Regions from separate parts of the Comamonas aquatica genome, predicted to be linked through region 2. Evidence: predicted binding sites of a transcription regulator. Region 2 holds the regulator's gene; each other region holds the start of a gene.
The links. The regulator LexA, encoded in region 2, represses DNA repair genes until DNA is damaged. The targets are predictions, from matches to a motif close to ACTGTATNNNNATACAGT.

Region 1 (3,271 bases), 800 kb from region 2:
GCGCAGCCTTGATGGCCAGCTCGGCCAGCTTCTTGCCGAACTCCACATGCGCGTTGAGCCACAGCTCCATGGCGGGCTTCACGAAGCCCGAGACCAGGCGCACGGCATCGCGGCTGTTGAGCTTTTCCTTGACCTGACCCTGGAACTGCGGGTCCAGCACCTTGGCCGATAGCACGAAACTGGCGCGCGCGAACACGTCGTCGGGCATCAGCTTGACGCCCTTGGGCAGCAGGGCATGCAGCTCGATGAAGCTTTTGACGGCCTGGAACAGGCCATCGCGCAGGCCGCTTTCGTGCGTGCCACCGGCGGTGGTGGGAATCAGGTTGACGTAGCTCTCGCGCATGGGCGCGCCCTGCTCGGTGAAGGCCAGGCACCAGGCGGCGCCTTCGCCTTCGCTGAAGGTGTCGCTGAGCTTGTCGGCATAGCCTTCGCCTTCGAGCAACGGGATGACGGCGTCGGCGGTCAGCGTCTGCTCCAGGTAGTCCTTGAGGCCGCCCTTGTACTGCCACTGCTGGACGTCCTTGGTCTTTTCATTCGTCAGCGTGACGCTGACGCCGGGCATGAGCACGGCCTTGGAGCGCAGCAGGTGCACCAGCTCGCCCATGGGCAGGTGGGGGCTGTCGAAGTATTTGGCGTCGGGCCAGACACGCACCGTGGTGCCCTGCTTGCGGTCGCCGGCCACCATGGCACGGCGGGCCAGGGGTTCGACCACATCGCCACCGGAAAACGCCAGCGTGGCGACTTCGCCGTCGCGGTGCACGGTCACTTCCAGGCGCGTGGCCAGGGCATTGGTCACGGACACGCCCACGCCGTGCAGGCCGCCGGAAAAGCTGTAGGCCCCGCCGTTGCCCTTGTCGAACTTGCCGCCGGCGTGCAGGCGGGTGAAGACCAGCTCCACCACGGGGGCTTTTTCCTCGGGGTGCAGGCCAAACGGAATGCCGCGGCCATCGTCTTCCACACTGACCGAACCGTCGGTGTGCAGGGTGAGCTTGATTTTCTTGCCGAAACCGGCCAGCGCTTCGTCGGCGGCGTTGTCGATCACCTCCTGCAGGATGTGCAGGGGGTTGTCGGTGCGGGTGTACATGCCCGGGCGTTGCTTGACGGGCTCCAGGCCCTTGAGCACGCGGATCGAGCCTTCGGAATACGCGGATGCAGAAGTAGAGGGTTTAGCTGCCATGGGGGCGGATTGTAGTTCCGGCCACAGCCCAGTGCTGGATAAATTCACAGTAACCAAGACCAGACTCCGAGTCGCAAAGCCGGCATCGTGCCATTTGAGGGCGGGAATATGCAATGCCTATCCCGCAGGTGGCAGCAGGTGCAGAAGCAATTCGCTACATTGCTTTCCATGCAAAACCAATCACAACAATCCACGCCGCGCCTGCCCATGCTCCAGGTGCTGCTGTGCGGGGGCATGGTCGTGACACTGGCCATGGGCATTCGGCATGGCTTCGGTCTGTGGCTGCTGCCCATCACCCAGGAAATGGGCTGGACGCGCGAGAGCTTCTCGCTGGCGATTGCCATCCAGAACCTGTCCTGGGGCGTGTTCGGCATCTTCGTGGGCATGATTGCCGACCGCATCGGCGCCTTCAAGGTGCTGATTGGCGGCGCCATCCTGTACGCGCTGGGGCTGGTGGGCATGGCGCTGTCGCCGACCACGCTGCTGTTCACCCTGACCACGGGGCTGATGATCGGGGCGGCACAGGCCGGCACCACCTATGCCGTGATCTACGGCGTGCTGGGGCGCCAGATTCCGGTGGAACGGCGCAGCTGGGCGATGGGTGTGACGGCCGCGGCCGGCTCGTTCGGCCAGTTCTTCATGGTGCCGGTGGAAGGCACGCTGATTGCCCAGTTCGGCTGGAGCAATGCGCTGCTGATCCTGGCGCTGATGGCGCTGATCATCGCCGTGCTGGCCTTCGGCCTGCGCGAGCCAGGCTTTGGCAAGGGCGCGGTGCTGCACCGCGAGCAGACGGTGGGCCAGGCCCTGAAGGAAGCCTGGACCAACCCCAGCTTCGTGCTGCTGCTGTCGGGCTATTTCGTCTGCGGCTTCCAGGTGATGTTCATCGGCGTGCACATGCCCAGCTACCTCAAGGACTTCGGCATGGCCCCACACGTGGCCAGCATCGGCCTGGCACTGGTGGGGCTGTTCAACATCTTCGGCACCTACCTGGCGGGCAACCTGGGCCAAAAGTACCCCATGCGCAAGCGCTACGTGCTGTCGGGCATCTACGGCCTGCGCTCGGTGGTGACGGTACTGTTCCTGCTGGCGCCGCTGTCGCCGTGGTCGGTCTATTGCTTCACCGCCGCCATGGGCTTTCTGTGGCTGTCCACGGTGCCGCTGACGAATGCCACCATCGCGCAGATCTTTGGCGTGCAGCACCTGTCAATGCTGGGCGGCTTCGTGTTCTTCAGCCACCAGATCGGCAGCTTCATGGGCGTGTGGCTGGGCGGCTACCTGTACGACCAGAACGGCAATTACGACATGGTCTGGTATGTGTCGATCGCCCTGGGCATTTTTGCGGCGCTGGTGAACCTGCCCATCCGCGAGGCCAGCCTGGTGCGCCGGCCGGCCTCCGCGTAAGATGGCCGGCATGACAAGCGCCGCCCCCTCCTCACTGCCCCTGGCGCTGCCCTGGTGGCAGCGCGCACTGATCTGGGCCTGCGTGCTGGCCGTGCTGCTGGGGGTGTTTGCCCTGTACACGCTGCCGGACTTCATGGTCACACTGGCCGGCTATATCTGGGCCTGCTTCTGAGCCTGGGCTCCCCGGCCCAGGGGGTGGGCCGGGAGTCGCCTTGTGCCCTGCTTTGTGATCACCGGTGCCTCGGAGGGCATCGGCGCTGAACTGGCCCGCCAGTTGGCCCACACCCACCAATCCCAAGTCCAACTGGTGCTGGCCGCCCGCACGGCGGCCAACCTGGCCAGCGTGGCCCAGGCCTGCCGCGAGGCCCAGGTGCTGGTGGTCCCCACCGACGTGTCCGACCCCGCGCAATGCCGCGCCCTGATCGACCAGGCCGTGCAGCAGTTTGGCGGCATCGACACCCTGATCAACAACGCCGGTGTCTCGGCCCATGCCCTGTTCTCGGACGTGCGCAGCGAAGACCTGCACTGGTACGAGAGCGTGATGCGCACCAACTTCTGGGGCAGCGTGTGGTGCACCCACGCGGCCCTGCCCCACCTGCAGGCACGGCGCGGGCGGATTGTGGCGGTGTCATCGCTGGCAGGCCTGCTGGGGGTGCCGGGGCGCACGGCCTACAGCGCCAGCAAGTTTGCGAT
Region 2 (3,271 bases):
CCCCGCCTCGGGCCGCACCTACCACGTCAAGTTCAACCCGCCCAAGGTGGAAGGCAAGGACGACGTGACCGGTGAAGACCTGGTGCAGCGTGAAGACGACAAGGAAGAAACCGTCAAGAAGCGCCTGGATGTGTACAGCAGCCAGACCCGCCCCCTGGTGGACTACTACAGCAACTGGGCCAAGGCCGACGCCGCCGCCGCCCCCAAGTACCGCGCCATCAGCGGCATGGGCAGCGTGGAAGACATCACCGCCCGCGCACTGCAAGCTCTGTCTTCCTGATCAGGCCACCGCTGCGGAGCACGCTCCGCGCGCGCAAAAAATACAAGGTTGGTGGCGACACCAGCCTTTTTTGCGCCCAAAAGTCCTGGCGGCCAATCATCCCGGTTGATAGCAGTCCACGCGCACCCGCATGGCCCCACAAGCCTCCAACACCTAGGCTTGGTGCGTCTGCTGGAGCAATTCCAGCATCAGGCTGATCCGGGCCTTGAGCGGACTCAGTGGGCTGACCAGCGGATCCTCCTCGCCCTGCGCCTGCACGATCCGCCCCTGCTCACAGCGCGTGCTGCGCCAGACCCGCACCCCACGGTCCTGCGCACGCTGCAAGGCCTGCTGCAGCGCCTGGTGCACCGAGCCATTGCCCGTACAGGCCACCACCAGCCCCTGCACCCCAGCCGCCACCAGGGCATCAACCGCTGCCGGGCGCGCTCCCGCCGTGCTGGTCACAATTTCTACCCAGGGCCAGCCCTCGGCCGCCGGCCACGCCTTGCATGCAGCGGTGCACGGCAAGGCGGCCTCGCCGCCACCCGCCCAGCGCATGCGCCCTTCTTCCACCCACCCCGCAGGCCCGGCCTCGCCAGAGGTGAAAGCATGCACACGGTAGGGGTGGGCCTTGTGCACCTGCTGCGCACTGTGCACCTGCCCGGCCGCCACCGCCCACACCCCGGCCCGGCCCTGCACCATGCAAGCCAGGGCATCGCGCAGATTGGCAGGCCCATCGGCAGACAAGGCCGTGGCCGGGCGCATGGCACAGGTCAACACCACCGGCTTGGCCGGTTGCAGGACGCACTGCAGAAACCAGGCCGTCTCCTCCAAGGTGTCCGTGCCATGCGTGATCACCACACCAGCCACCTCAGGCTGCAGCAGCCAACGCTGGCAGGCCTGGGCCAGCTGCAGCCACACGGTGACATCCATGTCCTTGCTGTCCAGTTGCGCCACCTGCTCCAGCTCCAGGGACCAGCCCTGGGGCACCGCCTGATCCGCAATCGGCTGTAGCAACTGCGCAACGCCCAACTGCCCCGCCTGGTAGCCCACGCCACCGCCCTGTGCATCCCCCAGGCCAGCGATGGTGCCCCCCGTTCCCAAGATAGCGATTTTTCTGCCTTCAGACACTTGCGCCCCTCACAAAACTGGTTAAAAATACAGGTACTGGATAAAACATCAGTTATCCATACAAGGACTGGCATGGAGCACACCCCCCTCACCCCACGGCAACAGCAGATTCTGGATCTTATCCAGGACGCGATTGCCCGCACCGGCGCACCGCCCACCCGGGCTGAAATTGCGCGCACCCTGGGCTTTCGCTCCGCCAACGCGGCCGAGGAACACCTCAAGGCCCTGGCGCGCAAGGGCGTGTTGGAACTGGTCAGTGGCACCTCGCGCGGCATCCGCCTCGTCAGCGATGCTGTGCGCCACATCAATGCCGCCCGGGGCACGCACTTCGATCTGCCCATGACCGCCATGCAACCCCTGCTGCTGCCCCTCGTCGGGCGTGTGGCCGCCGGTTCTCCCATTCTGGCGCAAGAGCACATCGACCAAAGCTTCGCCGTGGAAAGCAGCATGTTCCCCACCAAGCCGGACTACCTGTTGCGGGTGCGCGGCATGTCCATGCGCGACGCAGGCATACTGGACGGCGACTTGCTGGCCGTGCAATCCACACGCGATGCACGCAACGGCCAGATCGTGGTGGCGCGCCTGGGTGACGAAGTGACCGTCAAGCGCCTGCGCAAATCGGCACACGGCATTGAGCTGCTGCCCGAAAACCCGGACTACCCCGTCATCCAGGTTGGCGAAGAAGACAACTTCGCCATTGAAGGGTTGGCGGTCGGACTGATCCGCAACAGCCTCCTGCTCTAAAACCACCCACCGCCCAGTGCTTCTTCGGATGTCTATGCTGCCTTTCGAGAGCGGCAGGGACAGCCATCGCCTGTAATTGACTGCAACCACCCCAAGGAATCGACCATGACCACGCTGCACTGTGAACTGCCTTTGCCCAGATCCACCTGCCGCCCCCGGGTGGCCAGTAACCAGGACCAGTTTCATGCGCTCACCATGCCGCTGCCGGCCAGCAGCGCCTGCCACGGCAACGTCCGCCTGATGCGCCGCCCCAAGGATACCGACAGGGCACGCTTTGCCCTGTCCGGCAAGCTGGCCGACGTCTGTGCGGCCCTGGAAGCACTGGCAGCCCAGGAGGCCCGCCACCGCTTGCGCTGCGCAGCCAACTGATGGTCATCGCCCTTGGCTGGCAATGCACGATGGAAAACGCCTGACAAGAAACATCGCCAGACCGGCCAACACAAGCCCCCACGCCCACACGAACATGTGTCATGCCTGCGCAAGCTGATGAAACTGCTGCATGACTTGCCCGGACAGGAGGACTTATGAGCCACACACCTTCTTCCACACCACGCCAACCCACGCTGCCCAGCAGCGGTGGCCTGATGGGACGCAGCTTCATTTACCGCACCGCGGAGAAAACCGACGTGCGCCTGACCTGGGCGCGCGCCAAGGCCAATCTGCCATTGCTCAGTGCACAGGTTGCCAAGCTCTCCACTCCATAGCATCTGTCGCTTGCCAGCTTTGGGGGTTAGGCCTGTTTGGCCACAGAACTTGGAATCGCCAAAGCTGGATGCACTGCAAACCTGATGCAGGTACTGCACAGTCTTGCAACACTGCTGGTCTGCCACACATGCACTGCCGTGCCACAACGGCCTCGCCGAAGGCCTGCTCGCCGCGTGCAACTTCTGAATGCCTTCCGCGCTCATCTTGCCTACGGGCGATGCGCGCCATCCCCTCCTCCGCCAAACACCACCGCCGCACTGGCAGCGCATCAATGCACCGTCCTACTGCGCCATGGATTGCTGGAACATCCGCCTTGGAATAGATTGTCTGAAACGCAGCATTCGCGGCACCCAGGAGACTGGACATGTTCAAACACCTGCTGATCCCCACCGATGGCTCCGAACTCTCCAAGGAGGCCGTTCGGGCGGGCAT
Region 3 (3,271 bases), 2.0 Mb from region 2:
GCCTTTGCTGCGCAGCTCGTGCAGCACGCGGGCATTGCCCAGCTTGCCGCTGCGCCGGTACAGCACGGACTGGGCCACGCGCTCGGGGCTGATGAAGCCTTTGGCCTCCAGCGCATCCAGCACGGCGGCCAGGTCGTCGCCGTCTTCCACGTGCGGGGCCAGCTTGCGTTCCAGCTCCAGGCGCGCATGTTCACGCTGACCCAGCAGCTTCAGGGCGCGACCGGTGAGCGAGAGTTTGTCGAATCCCATGGTGCGAAATTCTCAAAAAAATAGCTGCCCGCGCTTGCTAGGTCAGCGCTGGCAGCCATTTTGTTGACCTATGTGATCAGCCGATCACGCCGTCTTCATCGGCCACGGCCTTGTCGGCCTTCTTGCCCTTGGCGGGCTTGGCGGCGGCTTCGCCTTCGGCCACGGGGATCAGGCTGATGCCCAGGCTCTCGCGCACCTTGTTCTCGATTTCCACGGCCAGCGCGGGGTTTTCCTTCAGGAACTCGCGGGCGTTGTCACGGCCCTGGCCGATCTTCTCGCCGTTGTAGGCATACCAGGCGCCGGACTTTTCCAGCAGCTTGGCTTCCACGGCCATGTCCAGGATCTCGCCCTCGCGGCTGATGCCTTCGCCGAACAGGATGTCGAACTCGGCCGTCTTGAACGGGGGCGACACCTTGTTCTTCACCACCTTGACCTTGGTCTCGTTGCCGATGGCGTTGTCGCCCTTCTTGATGGTGCCGGTGCGGCGGATGTCCAGGCGCACCGAGGCGTAGAACTTCAGCGCATTGCCGCCGGTGGTGGTTTCGGGCGAGCCGAACATCACGCCGATCTTCATGCGGATCTGGTTGATGAAGATGACCGTGCAGTTGGTCTTCTTGATGGTCGCGGTCAGCTTGCGCAGCGCCTGGCTCATCAGGCGGGCCTGCAGGCCGGGCAGCTGGTCGCCCATTTCGCCTTCGATTTCGGCCTTGGGCACCAGGGCGGCCACCGAGTCGACGACGATCAGGTCCACGGCGCCGGAGCGCACCAGGCTGTCGACGATTTCCAGGGCCTGCTCGCCGGTGTCGGGCTGGCTGATCAGCACCTCGTTCAGGTTCACGCCCAGCTTCTGGGCATAGCTGGTGTCCAGCGCGTGCTCGGCGTCGATGAAGGCGCAGGTGCCGCCCAGCTTCTGCATCTCGGCCACGACCTGCAGGGTCAGCGTGGTCTTGCCGGACGACTCGGGGCCGTAGATCTCGATCACACGACCGCGGGGCAGGCCGCCCACGCCCAGAGCCACGTCCAGGCCCAGCGAGCCGGTGGACACAACCTGGATGTCCTCCACGGCCTCGCCCTCGCCCAGCTTCATGATGGTGCCCTTGCCAAACTGCTTTTCGATCTGGGCCAGGGCGGCGGCCAGGGCCTTGGCTTTTTCGCTGTTGGCGTCGGTGTTGCGGGCGATGGCGTTCATGGCGGTTTCCTTGCAAAAAGACAGAGAGGGGTGGGAGTTGGCACCCCTGTGCATGTTCACAGGCTGGATGCTTGAACAGTAGTGTAGGTGCTTTCTGAAAAATATATAGTCAGTTTGTTTGACGTTTATGAAAACTGACCATGTCGAAGAATGTGACTCCCTCGCTGCCCGATGAAGCCTGGCGCCACCTGCACCTGGGGCGCTTGCTGGGCCATGCCCAGCGCAAGTTCGATGCGCGCGTGCGCAGCCTGATGGCGCAGGACGACGAGACGCCGCTGGCCCTGTCCAACCTGGCGGCGCGCGACAAGGTGGGCGCGGCGCACATCCACATCACGCGGCACTTGTCGCTGCAGGGTGACCGCATCACCGACTTGGCCGAGCGTGCCGGCATGAGCAAGCAGGCCATGCTGGACCTGGTGGACCAGTGCGAGGCCTGGGGCCTGGTCACGCGCCAGGCCGATCCGCACGACCGCCGGGCCAAGCGCGTGGTCTACACCGAGGCCGGGCGCGAGTGGCACTGGGCCTTCCAGCGCGCCGTGCAGCAGGCCGAGGCGGAGTTCGTCGAGTCCGTCGGTCAGGAGGTGGCCACCGTGGTGCGCCTGGGGCTGGACGCCTATGGCAGCGAGGCCGGCGACCTGGCCTAGCGTGCGCGGCTTGACGTGGGTCAAGACGGCCGGGCTGCTGCACTGCAGCACCCGCGTAAACACCTGTAGGGCGCCTGCAGTGCGGCTCCTAGAATGGCCCGATGGACGGCGCAGGGAGTGCCGTTGGTGACAAGGCAGGCACGACGCCGCAGCCCGTGGCAGCAGATCGCGGCGCGGCAAGGAGACGAAGCGATGCGCATCCTGATAGCAGAAGATGACCAAGTGCTGGCCGACGGCCTGCTGCGCAGCCTGCGCGGCGCCGGGGCGGTGGTGGACCACGTGGCCAGCGGGACCGAGGCGGACACGGCCCTGGTCACCAACCACCATTTTGATTTGCTGATCCTGGACTTGGGCCTGCCGCGCATGCACGGGCTGGAAGTGCTCAAGCGCATGCGCGGGCGCGGTGATGCGCTGCCGGTGCTGATCCTCACCGCCGCCGACAGCGTGGAGGAGCGCGTGCAGGGCCTGGACTTCGGGGCCGATGACTACATGGCCAAGCCCTTTGCGCTGTCCGAGCTGGAGGCGCGCGTGCGTGCGCTGACGCGCCGTGGCATGGGCGGGGCCAGCAGCACCATCAAGCACGGGCCGCTGGTCTACGACCAGTCCGGGCGGGTGGCCACCATCGACGGCAAGATGGTGGAGCTGAGCGCGCGCGAGCTGGGCCTGCTGGAGGTGCTGCTGCAGCGCGCCGGGCGCCTGGTCAGCAAGGACCAACTGGTCGAGCGCCTGTGCGAGTGGGGCGAGGAGGTGAGCAACAATGCCATCGAGGTCTACATCCACCGCCTGCGCAAGAAGATCGAACGCGGGCCGATCCGCATCGCCACGGTGCGCGGCCTGGGCTATTGCCTGGAGAAAATCACCGAATAGTTGATAGCTGTCGGCGCTTGCTGCATCGGCGCTGGAGGCTGAAAACACCCACATTCCAGGTCGCAGCCCGTGAAAATCTTCCAGCGCGAGCAGCGCTCCCTGTTTGGTGAAATCCTGGACTGGATGCTCACCCCCTTGCTGCTGCTGTGGCCGGTGAGCCTGGTGCTGACCTGGCTGGTGGCGCAGTCGCTGGCCAACAAGCCCTTTGACCGCGCGCTCGAGTACAACGTCCACGCCCTGGCCCAGCTGATCATGGTCGAGGACGACGGGCGCATCCAGTTCAACCTGCCGCTGCCGGCCACCGAAATCCTGCGCGCCGACG

Region 1: KAQ61_RS02860 (DNA topoisomerase IV subunit B) is a predicted target of LexA. The motif match lies at 1,211-1,228, and genes of this name have one in related genera.
Region 3: recA (recombinase RecA) is a predicted target of LexA. The motif match lies at 1,501-1,518, and genes of this name have one in related genera.

Annotation. Positions count from the first base shown of each region.
Region 1 is NZ_CP072916.1:606,525-609,795, reverse strand. It holds gene KAQ61_RS02860 (DNA topoisomerase IV subunit B) at 1-1,177, opposite strand, end outside; gene KAQ61_RS02855 (MFS transporter) at 1,385-2,578, shown strand; gene KAQ61_RS02850 (hypothetical protein) at 2,589-2,750, shown strand; gene KAQ61_RS02845 (SDR family oxidoreductase) at 2,793-3,271, shown strand, end outside.
Region 2 is NZ_CP072916.1:1,410,689-1,413,959, reverse strand. It holds gene adk (adenylate kinase) at 1-280, shown strand, start outside; gene KAQ61_RS06615 (asparaginase) at 434-1,390, opposite strand; gene lexA (transcriptional repressor LexA) at 1,463-2,134, shown strand; gene KAQ61_RS06605 (hypothetical protein) at 2,240-2,503, shown strand; gene KAQ61_RS06600 (hypothetical protein) at 2,659-2,838, shown strand; partial or broken gene KAQ61_RS06595 (universal stress protein) at 3,204-3,271, shown strand, end outside.
Region 3 is NZ_CP072916.1:3,410,121-3,413,391, reverse strand. It holds gene recX (recombination regulator RecX) at 1-249, opposite strand, end outside; gene recA (recombinase RecA) at 326-1,438, opposite strand; gene KAQ61_RS16050 (MarR family winged helix-turn-helix transcriptional regulator) at 1,579-2,082, shown strand; gene KAQ61_RS16045 (response regulator) at 2,275-2,949, shown strand; gene KAQ61_RS16040 (sensor histidine kinase N-terminal domain-containing protein) at 3,019-3,271, shown strand, end outside.